Regions from separate parts of the Pseudomonas sp. R5-89-07 genome, predicted to be linked through region 1. Evidence: predicted binding sites of a transcription regulator. Region 1 holds the regulator's gene; the other holds the start of a gene.
What was found. The regulator FliA, encoded in region 1, starts transcription of late flagellar genes. The targets are predictions, from matches to a motif close to CTAAAGTTTNNNNNNNNNNNGCCGNTAA.
Positions count from the first base shown of each region.

Region 2: a site for FliA is predicted at 2,584-2,611, ahead of C4J94_RS14775 (methyl-accepting chemotaxis protein). Genes of this name have one in related genera too.

Region 1 covers NZ_CP027727.1:4,178,930-4,187,995, reverse strand. Annotated here, with positions in the region: gene flhA (flagellar biosynthesis protein FlhA) at 1-246, shown strand, start outside; gene flhF (flagellar biosynthesis protein FlhF) at 259-1,575, shown strand; gene fleN (flagellar synthesis regulator FleN) at 1,681-2,514, shown strand; gene fliA (RNA polymerase sigma factor FliA) at 2,511-3,251, shown strand; gene C4J94_RS19010 (chemotaxis response regulator CheY) at 3,419-3,793, shown strand; gene C4J94_RS19005 (protein phosphatase CheZ) at 3,812-4,600, shown strand; gene C4J94_RS19000 (chemotaxis protein CheA) at 4,612-6,819, shown strand; gene C4J94_RS18995 (chemotaxis response regulator protein-glutamate methylesterase) at 6,868-7,995, shown strand; gene C4J94_RS18990 (flagellar motor protein) at 7,995-8,735, shown strand; gene motD (flagellar motor protein MotD) at 8,878-9,066, shown strand, end outside.
Region 2 covers NZ_CP027727.1:3,215,172-3,224,237, reverse strand. Annotated here, with positions in the region: gene C4J94_RS14780 (NmrA/HSCARG family protein) at 1-673, shown strand, start outside; gene C4J94_RS14775 (methyl-accepting chemotaxis protein) at 987-2,474, opposite strand; gene C4J94_RS14770 (TonB-dependent siderophore receptor) at 2,647-4,803, opposite strand; gene C4J94_RS14765 (PIG-L deacetylase family protein) at 4,962-5,723, opposite strand; gene C4J94_RS14760 (glycosyltransferase family 2 protein) at 5,839-6,498, opposite strand; gene C4J94_RS14755 (SAM-dependent methyltransferase) at 6,495-7,094, opposite strand; gene C4J94_RS14750 (PIG-L deacetylase family protein) at 7,091-7,849, opposite strand; gene C4J94_RS14745 (acyl-CoA dehydrogenase family protein) at 7,846-8,844, opposite strand; gene glgX (glycogen debranching protein GlgX) at 8,846-9,066, opposite strand, start outside.

The sequences.
Region 1 (9,066 bases):
GGCCAGGAAGAAGGTGTTTTGCTGGAGCCAAGCATGGCTGAAAAGCTGCAGCGTTCGTTGATCGAAGCCGCGCAGCGCCAGGAAATGCAGGGCCAGCCGGTGATTCTGCTGGTGGCCGGACCAGTCCGCGCGATGTTGTCGCGCTTCGGGCGCCTGGCAGTACCGAATTTGCACGTGTTGGCTTACCAGGAAATTCCTGACAATAAGCAAGTGACTATCGTCGCGACAGTAGGGCCCAACGGCTGAGGGTAGTGGGTTATGCAAGTGAAGCGTTTTTTCGCCGCCGATATGCGTCAGGCCATGAAGTTGGTCCGCGATGAGCTGGGCGCCGATGCCGCGATTATCGGTAACCGTCGTATTGCCGGCGGTGTCGAGCTGACGGCTGCCCTGGATTACACGCCCCAGGCCCTGGCTCCGCGCGTGCCGAACATGGAGCTTGAAGACGAGTTGCGCAAGACCGCTTCGCGCATCGTCTCGGCCCAGGCCGAACTGAGCATGCGTGGCGACAGCGATGCCACCACCAATCGCCAATTGTTCGCCGGCCTGCCGCTGACCGCCGCCGAGCCGCTGGTGGAACCTACCTTTGTCGAGCCGCCACGTCCCGCAGCGCCAGCCCCGGCCGCCGCGGTCGACCAGCGCGTGTTCGATTCGATGCGCTTTGAACTCAACGGCCTGCGTGAGCTGCTCGAAGTGCAGCTGGGCTCCCTGGCCTGGACGCAACTGCAAGGCAGCAAGCCGCAACAAGCCAACCTGTGGCGTCGCCTGCAGCGCATCGGCCTGTCCGGCCCGTTGTCCCGCGACCTGCTGGCGCTGACTGCCGAAGTCCAGGAGCCGCGCCAAGCCTGGCGTATGCTGCTGGCGCACCTGGCACGGATGATCGCCACCCCGGAAATCGAACCCCTGGAAGAAGGCGGTGTGATTGCTATGGTCGGCCCTGCCGGCATGGGCAAGACCACCACCCTGGCCAAGCTGGCCGCGCGTTATGTGCTCAAGTACGGCGCGTCGAATATCGCGTTGGTGAGCATGGACAGCTACCGCATTGGCGCCCAGGAGCAACTCAAGACCCTGGGCCGCATCCTCAATGTGCCGGTGACCCACGTCGACCCGGGCCAGTCCCTGGCCAATGCCCTCGACCCACTGCTGCGCAAGCGCGTGGTGTTGATCGATACCGCCGGCCTGCAAGCCAGCGACCCGGCCCTGCGCATGCAGCTCGAAAGCCTGGCCGGACGCGGCATCAAGTCAAAAAATTACCTGGTGCTTGCAACCACCAGCCAGAAACAGGTTCTTACCGCTGCCTATCACAGCTACAAACGCTGCGGTCTGGCCGGTTGCATCCTGACCAAACTGGATGAAACTGCCAGCCTCGGCGAAGTGCTGAGCCTGGCGATCAGTCATGAATTACCGGTCGCCTATCTGACCGACGGGCCGCGGATCCCGGATGATTTGCATCTGCCGCGCCGTCATCAGTTGGTCAGCCGTGCTGTCAGTGTGCAAATGCAAGACGAGCCTAGCGAGGAAGCGATGGCCGACATGTTCGCCGACCTTTATCACAACCCGGCAAAGCGGGTGGGGTGAGGCAGGATGAACACCGTGAAATGTATCTACATCGATGGTCTGCAAGCGATACACGCGGCCAAGCCATGTAGCCTGCGTCTAAGCAAGACAAGGTAAAGAAATAAAATGGGCAGCATGCATCCCGTACAGGTGATCGCGGTGACCGGCGGCAAAGGTGGCGTCGGCAAAACTAACGTGTCAGTGAATTTGTCCCTGGCGCTGGCAGAGCTTGGCCGTCGCGTCATGCTGCTGGATGCTGACCTGGGCCTGGCGAACGTGGACGTTCTGCTGGGGCTGACACCCAAACACACCCTCGCCGATGTGATCGAAGGCCGCTGTGAGCTGCGCGATGTGCTGCTCCAGGGCCCCGGTGGCATCCGCATCGTGCCGGCCGCCTCGGGTACCCAGAGCATGGTGCACCTGAGCCCGGCGCAGCATGCCGGCCTGATCCAGGCCTTCAGCGATATCGGCGACAACCTCGACGTGCTGGTGATCGACACCGCAGCCGGGATCGGCGAGTCGGTGGTCAGCTTTGTCCGCGCAGCGCAAGAAGTGCTGCTGGTGGTGTGCGACGAACCCACCTCGATCACTGACGCCTACGCCCTGATCAAACTGCTTAACCGTGACTACGGCATGAACCGCTTCCGCGTGCTGGCCAATATGGCCCAGAGCCCGCAGGAAGGGCGCAACCTGTTCGCCAAGTTGACCAAGGTCACGGATCGCTTTCTCGACGTCGCCTTACAATACGTCGGTGCGGTTCCCTATGACGAGTGTGTACGCAAGGCCGTGCAAAAGCAGCGTGCGGTCTACGAAGCGTTCCCTCGTTCCAAGTGCGCGCTGGCGTTCAAGGCCATTGCCCAGAAGGTTGATACCTGGCCGTTGCCGGCCAACCCTCGCGGGCATCTGGAGTTTTTCGTCGAGCGATTGGTGCATCAGACGAGCGCAGGACCTGTGCTATGACATCCAGCGGCTACAACCTTTACAAAAAGTCGGCACGTGACAGTCAGGGCGAGTTGATCGAGCGCTATGCGCCGCTGGTCAAGCGCATTGCCTATCACCTGTTGGCGCGCCTGCCCGCCAGCGTGCAGGTGGAAGACCTGATCCAGGCCGGGATGATCGGCCTGCTTGAAGTGTCGACCAAATACGACGCGAGCAAGGGTGCGAGTTTCGAGACGTATGCGGGTATCCGTATCCGTGGCGCGATGCTCGATGAGGTGCGTAAAGGGGATTGGGCGCCGCGCTCGGTACACCGCAATACGCGAATGGTCAGTGACGCAATTCGCGCAATTGAAGCAAAAACCGGTCGTGACGCTAAAGATCATGAAGTTGCGGCCGAACTCCAATTGAGTCTCGACGATTATTACGGGATTTTGAACGATACCTTGGGCAGCCGCCTGTTCAGTTTCGACGACCTGTTGCAGGACGGCGAACACGAAGGGCTGCATGAGGACGGCGCGAGCGCGCATATGGAACCGTCGCGCGATCTGGAAGATGAACGTTTCCAGGGAGCGCTGGCGGAGGCCATTGCCAATTTGCCGGAGCGCGAGCGCCTGGTGTTGGCGCTGTACTACGACGAGGAGCTGAACCTCAAGGAAATCGGTGAGGTCCTGGGGGTCAGCGAATCGCGTGTCAGCCAGTTGCATAGCCAGTGCGCGGCCCGCTTGCGGGGGCGGTTGGGAGAGTGGCGCGCGCGCTGACAGGCAGTGTGGGGACACTGCAGACGCTACCGCGAGGGTTTCGGCCCTTGCGGGTTCGCTCCGTGGTGCCCTGGGCAGTCCTTTTTGTGTAACGCCTGTTGATTGAAGTGGCGCGTCCAGGTGCTGGGCGCGTTTAAGACTGCTTGGAGGTCGAATTGGACAAGAACATGAAAATCCTCATCGTTGATGACTTCTCAACGATGCGGCGGATCATAAAAAACCTGTTGCGTGACCTTGGGTTCACAAACACGGTCGAGGCGGACGACGGCATTACAGCCATTCCGATCCTCAACAGCGGGAGCATCGACTTTCTGGTAACCGACTGGAACATGCCGGGCATGACCGGTATCGACTTGCTGCGCCATGTGCGCGCCGATGAAAAACTGCGCAGCCTGCCGGTGCTGATGGTGACCGCCGAAGCCAAGCGTGAACAGATCATCGAAGCCGCCCAGGCCGGGGTCAACGGTTACGTGGTCAAGCCATTCACAGCATTGGCCTTGAAAGAGAAGATCGAAAAAATCTTCGAACGCATCCACGGCTAATGCCATCGCGGGGGAGCTATGGAGCATAACGAAACGTCACAGGGCGACTTTGAGTCGACCTTGAAAAAACATGCTCACCAGTTGGTCGAAAGCCTCGAAAAAGGCCAGTTCGCCGATGCGGTGCAGTTGATCCATGAGCTTAACCAGACCCGTGACCGCGGCCTGTACCAGGAAGTGGGCAAGCTCACGCGTGAGCTGCACAGTGCGATCGTCAATTTCCAGATTGACCCGCGCATGCCCCAGGCCGAAGAAATTTCGCAGATCACCGACGCCACTGAACGCCTGTCCTATGTGGTCAGGCTGACCGAGGCGGCGGCCAACCGCACCATGGACCTGGTGGAAAACGCTACGCCTCTGGTCAACGGCATGGCCAGCGAAGCCCAGGCCTTGAGCGTTGACTGGGGGCGCTTCATGCGCCGTGAAGTGGGGGCTGAAGAGTTCCGTGAGCTGGCCCGCAGAGTCGACGGTTTTCTGTCGCGCAGCGAACAGGAAAACCGCACGGTGGCCAGCAACCTCAACGACATTCTGCTCGCCCAGGATTATCAGGACCTTACCGGTCAGGTGATCAAGCGTGTGACCCAATTGGTCACCGAAGTGGAAAGCAACCTGCTCAAACTGGTGCTCATGGCCGGCCAGGTCGACCGTTTTGCCGGCATCGAACATGACCGCGAAGCGATCCTCTCGGAAAAAGATCCACAAAAACATCTCGCCAAGGGTGAAGGTCCGCAGATTCATGCCGATAAACGTGAAGACGTCGTATCCGGTCAAGATGACGTAGACGATTTGCTGTCCAGTTTAGGCTTCTAAGGAGCACCCACATGAGCTTCGGCGCCGATGAAGAAATCCTTCAGGATTTCCTTGTAGAGGCCGGCGAAATTTTAGAGCAACTGTCCGAACAACTGGTCGAGCTGGAAAGCCGTCCGGATGATGCGAACCTGCTCAATGCAATTTTTCGCGGTTTTCACACTGTAAAAGGGGGCGCCGGCTTCCTCCAGCTCCATGAGCTGGTGGAGTGCTGCCACATCGCCGAGAACGTGTTCGACATCCTGCGCAAGGGTGAGCGTCAGGTTGACTCGGAGTTGATGGACGTGATTCTCGAAGCACTGGATGCGGTCAACGGCATGTTCAGCCAAGTGCGTGAACGTGCACCGGTCACCGCCGCCACGCCGGAACTGCTGGCCGCCCTAGCGCGCCTGGCGGAACCCGCCGCCGAAGCACCGGTTGCGCAAGCCGAGCCTGAGCCTGTGGTAGAAGCCGAGCCGGACGTGACCGACAGCGAGTTCGAACAGCTGCTCGATTCGCTCAATGCGGTCAAGGCTCAAGCTGAGGCTCCGGCCACGGCTCCGGCCGCGCCGGTTGCCGCGCCGACCAGCGAAGACATTACCGATGCGGAATTCGAATCCCTGCTCGACCAGTTGCATGGCAAGGGCCAGTTCGCGGCCGACGCCGTGGCACCCGCCGCTGCACCGCCAGCGCCGGCCGCCAGCGCCAGCACCGATATTACCGACGATGAATTCGAGGCCCTGCTCGATCAACTGCATGGCAAAGGCACGTTCGTCGCCGAAGCCCTGCCGAATGTTGCGGCCACCGCAGCCGCTCCAGCCGCCAAGTCTGAACCGGCCGCTGATGGACTGATCTCCGACAACGAGTTCGAGGCGTTGCTGGACGAACTGCACGGCAAAGGCAAGTTCACCGAAGTGGCCCCGGCCCCGGTCACCGCCGCAGCGGTCGCTACGCCCGCACCGGTTGCTGCCAAGGCCGCGGCGCCGGTCGCCAAGCCAGCGCCTGCACCGGCTGCCGCGCCCGCTCCGGCGCGTGCCGCCGCGGCGCCGGTTGGCGAAAAACCTGCCAGTGAAGCCGAAACCACCGTGCGCGTGGACACTGCGCGCCTGGACGACATCATGAACATGGTCGGCGAACTGGTACTGGTGCGTAACCGCCTGGTACGCCTGGGTCTGAACAGTGGTGATGAAACCATGCAGAAGGCCGTGTCGAACCTCGACGTGGTCACCGCCGACCTGCAAACCGCCGTGATGAAAACGCGCATGCAGCCGATCAAGAAAGTCTTCGGCCGCTTCCCGCGCCTGGTGCGTGACTTGGCGCGCCAGCTCAAGAAAGAAATCATTCTGGAACTGGTGGGCGAAGAAACCGACCTCGACAAGAACCTCGTCGAGGCCCTGGCCGACCCGCTGGTCCACTTGGTGCGCAACGCCGTCGACCATGGCGTGGAAACCCCGGAAGAGCGCGAAGCCTCGGGCAAGTCACGGGGTGGCAAAGTGATCCTGGCGGCGGAGCAAGAGGGCGACCATATCCTGCTGTCGATCACCGATGACGGCAAAGGCATGGACCCGACCATTTTGCGCAATATCGCGGTCAAGCGTGGCGTGATGGACAAGGACGCCGCCGACCGCCTCACCGACACCGAGTGCTACAACTTGATCTTTGCCCCCGGCTTCTCGACCAAGACCGAGATTTCCGACGTGTCCGGCCGTGGCGTCGGCATGGACGTGGTGAAGACCAAGATCAGCCAGCTCAACGGCTCGATCAATATCTACTCGACCAAGGGCCAGGGCTCGAAAATCGTCATCAAGGTGCCGTTGACCTTGGCGATCATGCCGACCCTGATGGTGATGCTGGGCAACCAGGCATTCGCCTTCCCGCTGGTCAACGTCAACGAGATTTTCCACCTCGACCTCTCGCGCACCAACGTGGTGGACGGCCAGGAAGTGGTGATCGTGCGCGACAAGGCATTGCCATTGTTCTACCTCAAGCGCTGGCTGGTGGCCTCGGCCAAGCATGAAGAGCAGCGCGAAGGCCATGTGGTGATTCTGTCGGTGGGCACCCAGCGCATCGGCTTTGTGGTCGACCAGCTGGTGGGCCAGGAAGAAGTGGTCATCAAGCCGTTGGGCAAAATGCTGCAGGGAACCCCAGGCATGTCGGGCGCAACCATCACGGGTGACGGCCGCATCGCGCTGATTCTCGATGTCCCGAGCATGCTCAAGCGTTACGCCGCACGGCGTATTTGATTCTGGCGGGGCAGGGCGATAGCGCCCGCCCCGTCTAACGGAGTGTTTATGGCAGTCAAGGTCCTGGTGGTGGACGATTCGGGTTTCTTCCGCCGCCGCGTCTCGGAGATTCTTTCCGCCGATCCAACGATCCAGGTAGTCGGCACGGCCACCAATGGCAAAGAGGCGATCGATCAAGCCATTGCGTTGAAGCCGGACGTGATCACCATGGACTACGAGATGCCGATGATGGATGGCATCACGGCCGTGCGTCATATCATGCAGCGCTGCCCCACACCGGTGTTGATGTTCTCCTCGCTGACCCACGAAGGCGCCCGGGTGACCCTGGATGCGCTGGATGCCGGCGCGGTGGATTTTTTGCCGAAGAATTTCGAAGATATCTCGCGCAACCCCGAGAAGGTCAAGCAGATGCTGTGCGAGAAGGTGCACAGCATCTCGCGCAGTAACCGCCGCAGTCTGTTCAGCGCACCCGCGCCGACACCTGCACCCGCACCCGTGGTCGCGCCGACTTCATCGTTCAGCCGCCCGGCGCCCGCACCGGTTGCTCGGCCCGCGCCGACAACGCCTGCCCGCGCGGCTGCACCGAGCGCCCATTCGCCCGCGCCCAAGCGCAAGGCCTACAAGCTGGTGGCGATTGGTACATCCACGGGCGGGCCGGTGGCCCTGCAGCGTGTGTTGACCCAACTGCCGGCCAACTTCCCGGCGCCAATCGTGCTGGTGCAGCACATGCCCGCCGCGTTCACCAAGGCTTTTGCCGAGCGTTTGGACAAGCTGTGCCGCATCAGCGTCAAGGAAGCCGAGGATGGCGACATCTTGCGCCCTGGCCTGGCGCTGCTGGCCCCGGGCGGCAAGCAGATGATGGTGGATGGCCGTGGCGCGATCAAAATCCTGCCGGGCGACGAGCGCCTCAACTACAAGCCGTGTGTGGATATCACCTTCGGTTCGGCGGCCAAGTCCTACGGTGACAAAGTTCTGGCGGTGGTGCTCACCGGCATGGGCGCCGACGGTCGTGAGGGCGCACGCCTGCTCAAGCAGGGCGGCAGCGCCATCTGGGCCCAGGACGAAGCCAGCTGCGTGATCTATGGCATGCCCATGGCCATCGTCAAGGCTGACCTGGCCGATGCGGTCTACAGCCTGGACGACATCGGCAAACATCTGGTGGAGGCCTGCCTCTGATGGATGTCTTGAGCCTGATCGGCATCACTCTGGCGTTCGTTGCCATTATCGGCGGCAACTACCTGGAAGGCGGCCATCTGGGCGCGCTGGCCAACGGCCCGGCGGCGCTGATCGTGATTGGTGGCACCGTGGGCGCGGCGCTGTTGCAGTCGCCGCTGAGCTCATTCAAGCGTGCGATGCAGATCCTGATCTGGATCATTTTCCCGCCACGCGTCGACCTGCCAGGCGGCATCGACCGTGTGGTCAACTGGAGCCTCACTGCACGCAAGGAAGGCTTGCTGGGCCTGGAAGGCATAGCCGATGCCGAGCCCGACAGCTACGCGCGCAAGGGCCTGCAGTTGCTGGTGGACGGCGCGGAGCCGGAGGCGATCCGCAGCATCCTCGAGGTGGATTTCTACACCCAGGAAAGCCGCGACATCAACGCGGCCAAAGTATTTGAAAGCATGGGCGGTTACGCGCCGACCATCGGCATCATCGGCGCGGTGATGGGCCTGATTCATGTGATGGGCAACCTGGCTGACCCTTCGCAACTGGGCAGCGGCATTGCCGTGGCGTTTGTCGCCACCATCTATGGTGTGGCGAGCGCCAACCTGGTGCTGCTGCCGGTGGCGAGCAAGCTCAAGTCGATTGCCCTGCGCCAGTCCCGTTACCGCGAAATGCTGCTCGAAGGCATCCTGTCGATCGCCGAGGGCGAAAACCCGCGCTCCATCGAATTGAAGCTCCAGGGCTTCATGGATTGATGGGCATGAATTCTGTAGGAGCGAGCTTGCTCGCGAGAAACGTCAACGATAACGCGTGCATCCTGGATGAATGCGTCGGCCTCGTGTTTTTCGCGAGCAAGCTCGCTCCTACAGTGGGGTCGGTTTGTGGAGGGAAGTGCCTGTGAGCCGTCGCCGTCGCGAGCCAGAAGAACACGTCAACCATGAACGCTGGCTGGTGTCCTACGCGGACTTCATAACCTTGCTGTTTGCGTTTTTCGTGGTGATGTATTCGATCTCGTCGGTGAACGAAGGCAAGTACAAAGTCATTTCCGAAGCGTTGATCGGGGTGTTTTCCGACTCCGATCGCGCG
Region 2 (9,066 bases), 960 kb from region 1:
GCTGAATGCGGTGACGCCCGATGAGGTCACCCAAGCGATCATCGCTCTGAACCTCGCCCGGGAGGCGGGCATCGAGCGGGTGGTTTACTTGTCGGTGATCCATGCCGACACGTTCACCCAGGTGCCGCACTTCACCGGCAAGCACACCGTTGAACGCATGATCGAAAGCTTCGATATTCCCGCGACCGTTCTGCGCCCGGCGTACTTCATGCAAAACGACCTGATGGTGCAGCAGACGATCCAGGACTACGCGGTGTACCCGATGCCCATCGGCTCGGCCGGTGTGTCGATGATCGACACGCGGGACATTGCCGACATCGCCGTGGCCGAGCTGTTGCGACGCGACCAGGCCGCCACTGCGCTGCAGCGCGTGACGCTGGAGCTGGTAGGGCCGCAGGCGTTGACGGGAGCCGGCGTGGCCAAACTCTGGAGCTCGGCCCTGGGCCGCGAAATCGCCTATGGTGGCGATGACGTTGCCGCGTTTGAAACCCAACTGGCGGCGTACGGTCCTGCCTGGCTGGCCTACGACATGCGCCTGATGATGGAAGGCATCCAGGCGTTCGGCATGCAGGCAGCGCCAGGCAGCGTGGAGCGACTGGAAGCGATCATCGGCCGGCCGTTGCGCACTTACCAGGATTTTGTAAGCGAGTCAGTGCCAAAGACTGCCTCATGAATTGCACCAATCTCCTGTAGGAGCTGTCGAGCTTTAGCGAGGCTGCGAAAGCGTTGGGTCAGGCAACGAAGATGTTGACTGTACCGCCGCCATCGCAGCCTCGCTGGGGCTCGACAGCTCCCACATTTGAGCGGTGTTGTTATTGAGAACTGCGCCTGCTGAGATGGCTCTGCAAACCGAGACACACCCAACGCCACCCATCCCCTGTGGGAGCTGTCGAGCCCCAGCGAGGCTGCGAAAGCGGTAGTTCAGGCGACGAATATGTCGACCCTGTCACCGCCTCGCCAGCGCCCTCAGTCCCCACCACCCCACGTCACGGATGAAACCTGCGCCCCAGCGCATCCAGGCGCACGGCGATGGGGGGCAGGCGTTCGCTGCTGCGGGCGAGGGTTTCGACGTCGTTGGCGGTGTTTTGCGCGATGTGTTGCACCGACTGCAGGCGCTCTACGATTTCCAGGTTCGCCGAGGTCTGCTCGCGGGTGGTGGTGACGATGCGGCCATTGAGTTGGTCGATGTGTGCGATGTCTTCGCCCACGGCGCGCAGCATGTCGACGGCCACTTGGCTGTCTGCCACGCAGCGCTCCACGCCCTGGCGGCTGTCGTGCATGGCTTCGACGGCTTGGCGGCTGCCTTGCTGCAGGCCTTCGATAATGGTCCGGATTTCCTGGGTGGAGAGGGCGGTACGTTGGGCCAGGCTGCGCACTTCGTCGGCGACCACGGCAAAGCCACGGCCTTGCTCGCCGGCGCGGGCGGCTTCGATGGCGGCATTGAGGGCAAGCAGGTTGGTCTGGTTGGCGATGCTGCTGATCACCTCCAGCACCGAGCCGATTTGCTCCGCCTGTACAGCCAGCGATTGTACGGTGGATTCGGTGCCATTAATGCGTGACGCCAGTTGCGTAATCTCATGCTGGGCGCGGCCCACGCTTTGCTGACCGCGCTCGATCTGCTGGCTGGCCTGGCCGGCGTGCTCCACCGCCTGTTCGACGTGCACGGTAATGTGGCCCATGGCGTCTTCCATGCGCTGCATCGAGCCGGTCATTTCATTGATCTGCGCCAGTTGATGCCGTGCGCCTTGTTCCAGGGTGCCGCTGGCTGTGGCCAGTTCCTGGCCGAGTTGCCCCAGGCCGTGGGAGTCGCGGGCGACACCGTCGATCAGGTGGGTGAGCTGCTGCAGGAAGTGGTCGAAGCGCTTGGCGAGGGACACCCGCACCTTGGCTTCACCCTGGGCGGTGTCTTGCGTGAATTGCGAGGTGACGACGAGCATTTTTTCGAGCATTTCCTGGCTTTCGACCGCCTCGGCCTGGCTATGCACGGCGAGGTAGAGCAGGGCGACCGTTTCCATCACCACGTAGAACGCGTGGACGAAAATCATCGTCCAGCCGCCGTGATGGGCCATCACAAATACCGGCACGCCTTGATGCTGCAAGGCATGGAAGACCAGGTGATGCACGGCGATGGTCAGCGCCGCCACCAGGATCGGCAACCAGTCGCGGTAGAAGGTCAACACCGCCAGCAGCGCGAAAATACCAAAGTGCGATTCGATTACACCCTCGGCCTGGTTGATGTGCAAGGCGGCCATCACCATCAGGCCGGCGCCCAGCAGGCAGCGCATCACGCGGGTGCCGCCCATGGCGCGGTACAGCGCAGTCAGCACCACGCCGCTGCCGCCACCGACGATGACCGCTTGGGTAAAGGTGTCATGCCAGAACGCCAGCCCGAGGGAGAACAGGAACATCAGCCAGATCAACGCCAGCATGATGCGGTCGGCCTTGCGGTAGTGCTCCAGAAAGCGCGTAGGCATTCACGTTTACTCCATGTGGTTTGGCCAGGAACCAAGCATGCGGCGTGCCACGCGGGCCGCGGGTAGTACAAAGGAGGTGGCGATTTGCCGGCATCGATCCGGCAAACGGTTATCGGCAGATTGCAAGAGGACTTTAAGCAATGGCTGCCCGAGCGGGCAGCCGCGGTGGCGGTCAGAAGCTGTACTTGGCCGTCAACATCATGTTGCGTGGGGCGCCGTAGGAATCACCGCCATAGGTGACGGCTTCGGAGATGGACTGGTAGTAGTGACGATCAAAGATATTGTTGGCGTTGAGCTGCAGGTCCAGGTGCTGGTTGACCCGGTAGCCGGCCATCAGGTCGGTGACGGCGTAGCCGCCTTGCTTGAGCCGATAGGTGCTGCCGTCCGCCAGTTGGATGTCGTTGTACATGCGGCTCTGCCAGGACACATTGCCGCCCACGCGAAGTTTTTCCAGCGGGCCCTGGAAGTTGTAGCGGGTGGTCACCTTGAACAGGTGTTCCGGGGTGTCGGTGTCGAACTGCTTGTTGACCTTCTGCGGGTTGGCGTCGTCCTTGATGGTGTGGGTGCGCGCGTAGGTGTAGCCACCGCCCACCTGCCAATTCTCGGTCAGCGCACCCTGCAGTTCGAAGTCGATACCCTGGCTGCGAATCTCGCCAGAAGCCTGGTAGCAGGAGGCTTGTGGGCAATCCGGCACGACGATCTGCACCGCACGGTTTTCCTGGTCGACCCGGAACAGCGCCACACTGGCATTCAGCGCGCCGCCCAGGTATTCGCCCTTGATGCCGACTTCATAATTCTTGCCGACGATGGGCTTGAGCGGGGTGGCGGAGGTGTTTTTCTCACTTTGCGGGGTGAAGATGTCGCTGTAGCTGGCGTACACCGAGTGCTGGTCGTCCAGGTCGTAGATCAGCCCCGCATAGCGGGTGAGGTTGCGGGTGACCTTGTAGTCGCCGTCGCCATCGCGGTTGTCGTAGTCGTACCAGTCCAGGCGCCCGCCCAGGATCAGCTTGAGCGGGTCGGCCAGGCTCAGGCGGGTGGTGACGTAGACGCCGTCCTGGGTGGTGACGTCGCGCTGGTTATTGGTGCGGGTGAAGTTCGGTTTGCCGGCCGTGATCGGCCAGTTCAGATCGTAAGGGCTGTAGTCGTGGGTGGTGGTGTCCTCGATGCGCTTGCTGGCGCCTACGACCAGTTCATGGGTGCGCCCGAACGCCTGGAAAGGCCCACTGAAAAAGGCGTCGACCCCGGCCTGGTTCTGATCGAAGGCGGCCTGGTATACGGTGCGTGCCAGGGTATTGTTGGTCCAGCGCGACTTGTAGGAACCGGAGAACAGCGCGTCTTGCTCGGCGTAGTTGGCATTGACCTGCAGGCTCCAGTCATTGGCCAACTGCTGGCGCAGTTCGACAAAGACGGTGTTGACCTCCTGGTCCTTGTTCTCCCAGTCGGTACCGGGATTGTAAGAGCGCGACAGGTCGAGGTGACGGCCGTCCAGGCCGATCATCGACGAGCCCCAGAAGTAGTTGGTCTTGTCTTTCTGGTTGGAGTAGCCGAGGGTCAACGTGGTGTCTTCGCCCAGGTCGGCTTCGGTCACGGCATAGAACAGGCCGTGATCCTGCTCGACCTTGTCGATGAAGCTGTTGGCGTCGCGGTAAGAGGTCACTACGCGGCCACGCCAGGTGCCGCTGTCATTGAGGGGGCTGGAGGCGTCAAGCTCGCCACGGTAGTCGTCCCAACTGCCGGCGGCGCCGGTCAAGGTGACTTTCTGCTCGGCCAGGGGCCGCTTGCGGATCAGGTTGATGGCCGCCGAGGGGTTACCGGCGCCGGTGACCAGGCCGGTGGCACCGCGCACCACCTCGACCCGATCGAACATCGCCAGGTTCGGCTGCGAACCGACATTAACGCCGTTATAGCCACTGGGAATGCCGTCGTACATCAGATTGTCGACGTTGAAACCGCGCGCGGTGTAGCCCTGGCGACCGGGGCCGTTGGAATAATTGAGGAACAATCCCGGCGTGGCGTTCACCACGTCGTTGATGCTGGTCATCGCCTGGTCATCCATGCGCTGACGCGTAATCACGGTGACGGCCTGCGGGGTTTCGCGCAGGGTCAGTGGCAGTTTGGTTGCGGTTTTCATCGAGCCGGTGGTGTACGACTCGCTGCCTTCGGTGGTTTCGCCCAACTGCTGGCCGGACACCTCGGTGGCGCCAAGCTCAATGGTGCTCGGTGGCGCATCGGCCTCGGCGGCGAGGACCGCGTGGGAAGTGCTCAGGCAGATAGCCATTGCGATCAGACTCGGTGAAAACCCTTTGCCGCCATGGTGTGGCACAGACATGAATGTAGCTCTCCCGGAAGGCCATCCGTGGCGAATAATAAAACTGTTGATAATTATTCGCATCAGTGTGGCAGATTGAGCCTGTGGGAAAAAGCCTACGGGATTAATCAGTTAACGAATTTTTCACACGCCGCGTACCAGCGTTTTGCCACCTTTGCCTAGGTGAATACGATTTCGTAGGGGTCGCGCATGCGTTCGAGCAAGACCTGGGCGAGTATCGGCGCCAAGCCGATGGCGGGGTCGCCCGTGAGCTGGCTGGCATAGGCGTGCACGGCATGCAGCTTGTGGGCGATGCCCCAGGTATCCAGGCGCAACTTGCGCGCACGCTGCCAGGGGATCACCGCGCCTTCCCGTGCGGGCCAGTGCCAGGCCCAGATCGGCAGTTCGTAAAGTTGCGCACCCACCTGCTCGCACGCGTTGGCGCTGGCCCGGCCGACGGCTTCGTGATCGTCATTGCCGTCATGGCGCCAGGTGGTAAACACCACATCACCCGGCTGCAGGTAGCGGGCGATAAACTGGCTGATCTGTTGCTCATCGGCGGCCAGGGCGTTATCGCGAAACCCGCCACGAATCCATTTCAGGCTGTGCAGTGGCATACCCAGGCGGCGCAGGGCCTCGGCGCTTTCCTGGGGGCGGACCACACTCAACCGGCTGGCCGACCAGACCTTGGAGCCAGGATGGCTGGCGCTGCCATCGGTGATGGAAATCAATTTCAACGGGTGGGCGCGGGTGCTGAGCAATTGCAACAAGCCGCCGCAAGCGAGCACTTCATCGCCCGGGTGGGGGGCGATCACCACCACTCGCGCGCCTGGCGCAACCAGGCTGGACACGCTGATAACGGGGATTTGCGCCAACTGGGGCGCGCTGTTCCAGATTTGCGCGGAGCCGCGGCGGCCCTCGCTTAGGGAAGCAGGTTTCATGGGGTGTCACGTCCTTGTCGGTTGTTGCTTTAGTCTTCACCTCAGCCTCCGATCCTGGAGACTTGTGCGAAGCGTTATAAGCATAGACAAGGAAAAATGGCGCCATGGCGTTTTTTCAAGAAACCTGCATCAGGCTCTTCAGGTAGTCAGCGAAGCCGCCCTGGGCGCGGCAATCCAGGCGTGCGCTGGTGATCACTTGCGGGGTATGGCTCCAGGCGATGGAGGCACCGCAGCGTTCCAGATTGCGCACCAATTGCACATCCTCATGGCACGTCAACGGTTCAAATCCACCCGCTTGCAAATAGGCGCTGGCGCTTACCCCCAGGTTGGCCCCGTGGATATGCCGATGCCCGTCGTGGGCTTCATACGCCTGGTGATAGCGAATCTGCGCCGCCGCGTCGAAGCCTTCGCTCCAGGCGTCCACGGTCACGGTGCCGCACACGGCGTCGCAGCCCAGCGCCAGTTGCGCCACCAGCCAGTCCGCAGCAACGCGACTGTCAGCGTCGGTACAGGCAATCCAACGCGCGCCCAGGTCCAACAGGTGCTGCGCACCCGCGCCGCGGGCATGCCCGACATTACGCGCCTGCACGGCCAGGCAGTGCACGCCTCGCGCACCGGCAATCGCTGCACTGCCATCGCTGCAGCTGTCGAGCACCACCAGGATCTGTACCGCTTCGCCGTGCAGTTGCGGATGGCTGGCGGCGACCATTGCCGCGTCAAGGCATTCGCCCAATAACGCCTCTTCGTTATGCACCGGAATCAGGATGCCGATCATCGCAGGCCCTCGAGGCTTGCGACCGAGGCGCCATCGCGGCCCCACAGGTCGAGCAGGAAATCATCCTCATGGTGACGCGCTACAACGTGCAGGCCCAGTCGCTGCTGGAGCAGGGCATGCACCTGTTCGGCGGTTTGCGGGCAACCTTCAATCGGCGGTCGCCAGTGGCAGGCCAGCAGTTGGCCGTTATCCGCCAGGGCATCGAGGCAGTGGTCAATCAGGCGCTCAAGATCAGCGACGTCCAGGTAATAACACAGCTCACTCAATACAATCAGCTCGAATTGCCCCGAGGGCCATTGTTCGGGCAACCGGCGTTGCTCTACCTGAACGTTGGAAAACCCCGCCAGCCGCTTCTTGGCCAGCGCCACCGCAGCGCTCGCCGTATCGCAGCACAGCAAGCGATCACCGCGCGCCGCCAATTCGGCGCTCAGCTCGCCATTGGCACAGCCGGGTTCGAAAATCGAGGTGTAGCGGGCGCGGGTCAGGACTGCCAGGGTCAACGCGCGTTTGCGCTGTTCATACCAACGTTGACGAAACGCCCAGGGATCGTCGTTGCCGGTGAACATCTGGTCGAAATACGGGGTTGTCACACTCAAACGAACACCACTTCAAAAGGTTGCAGCAAACGCTCCACCACATAGGGCGCCAGCACCGGGGGCAGGCCGACCTGGGGGTCGCCCTCCAACTGGCTGGCAAAGGCGTGGATAGCATGGCGTTTGCGCGCGACTTTTTCCGGTGTCAGCGGGATCTTGCGCGCGCGCTCCCAAGGCACCATGCCGTCTTCGGCAGTCGCCCAGTGCCAGGTCCATACCGGCAGTTCATACAGCTGTGCACCCACGGCGCGGGCCGCTTCGGCGCTGGCGCGGCCGACGGCTTCATGGTCGCAGTGGCCGTCTTCGCGCCACGTCGCGAACACCACGTCGTTGGGCTTGAGGTAGCGCTGGATGAACGCGGTCAGCTCGGCTTCGCGCTCGGCGACCTTGCTGTCGGTAAAGCCGGCGCGCAGCCATTTCAAACTGTGCAGCGGCAAGCCCAGGCGGTGCAGGGCCTGGGCTGATTCCTGGGGGCGCACCACGCTCAGGCGTTGCACTGGCCAGCGTTTGGAGCCTGGGTGGCTGGCGCTGCCGTCGGTGACCGAAATCAGTTGAATGGGACGGCCCAGTGCGGCAAGCCCTTGCAGCAAACCGCCGCAGCCGAGCACTTCATCGTCCGGGTGCGGGGCGATGATCACCGCACGGCACCCCTCGGGCACCAGTTGCTCGACGCTGACATGCGGCAGTTCAGCCAGGCGCGCCGATGTCTGCCAGTAATGCAGCGACGTACCCTGGCCGACTATCGGGTTGGGTTTCATAACTGCCACCTCCCTGACGGTTGGTCGGCGACCTGTTCGCCCAGGGCCGCCAGGTCGCGTTCGGCATGGCTCTGGCGCACAAACACCGGCAAATCCGCCATCAATTGGGCGAAGTGCGGATCCTTGCAATAAGGCCCCGCACCGACCGCCCGCCCGACATGATGGATCACGTGCTCCACGGTTTCCTCGACGCACGCACGCACCTGTTGGGCCAGTAGTCGGGCATCGGCGGTCGGCGCCCGGTCTACCTGCTCGGCACTGGCGCGTAGCACGCAGGCCGCACTGTTCAACGTACTGTCCACCGCACCGAGGTGCGCCATGGCGTGCGGCTCCGGGCGCGTGCTGCACTGTTCGCGCAGCACTTCAGCCAGGCGCTGCGCCGCGCCGTACCAGCACGCGGCGATGCCGATTGCGCCTTGCCAGAAGCCCGGGCGGGCCAGGTAATCACCCGGCCCACCCACCGCCAGCCCGCGCGCCTGATCGAACACTATCTCCACACTGCCGGTGGCAGCCATGCCCACGGCATCCCAGCCTTCATCCGTCACCCGGACCCCTGGCTGATCCATCGCCACGGCGACCAGTTGCTGGCGGTCTTCCTCGTCCCACGCGGTCAACAATCCGTGTGACACCACCGACGCACCGGAGCACCAGGCTTTACGCCCGTCGACAATCAGGCGCTGGCCGTCACGCCGCACCCGCACCTTGGCGCTCGGCGGCTCGGCGGCCCACGTTCCCCAGGTGCTGCCCAGCGGCGGCAATGGGCTCTCGAGTTCAGCGATGATCGCCAGCGCATCGGTGTGGCCTTCAAACAGCTTGCACAAGCGCAGGTCGTGGCCGGCGACTTGTGCCAGGCCGCTGAAGCGCTCCAGCGTCTGGCCGCTGCCGGGCAACGGCAGCTGGTCCAGGCCTTCTTCCTGAAGGTCCTTCAAGGCATCACCCAGGGCCTGCGTGTTCGCATAGCCCCGGTAGCCCGAAAGGAATCCGTGCAACGCCATTTCACACCTCTTCGTCGTGCTGAAGCTCGAACAGCAGCAGGGAGCGGCCGGTTGCCGCGTACTCGTCTTCGAAGTCAAAGCGCTCCTGGCCACGTACCGCTGGGTCATTGGTGTCGAGCAGGCAATTCCAGGACTCGCCCTGGGGCACCGGTGGCAGGCGGAAATTGACCATGTCGTGATGGGCATTGACCACCAGCAACAGCGTGGCGTCGGCACCGGCAC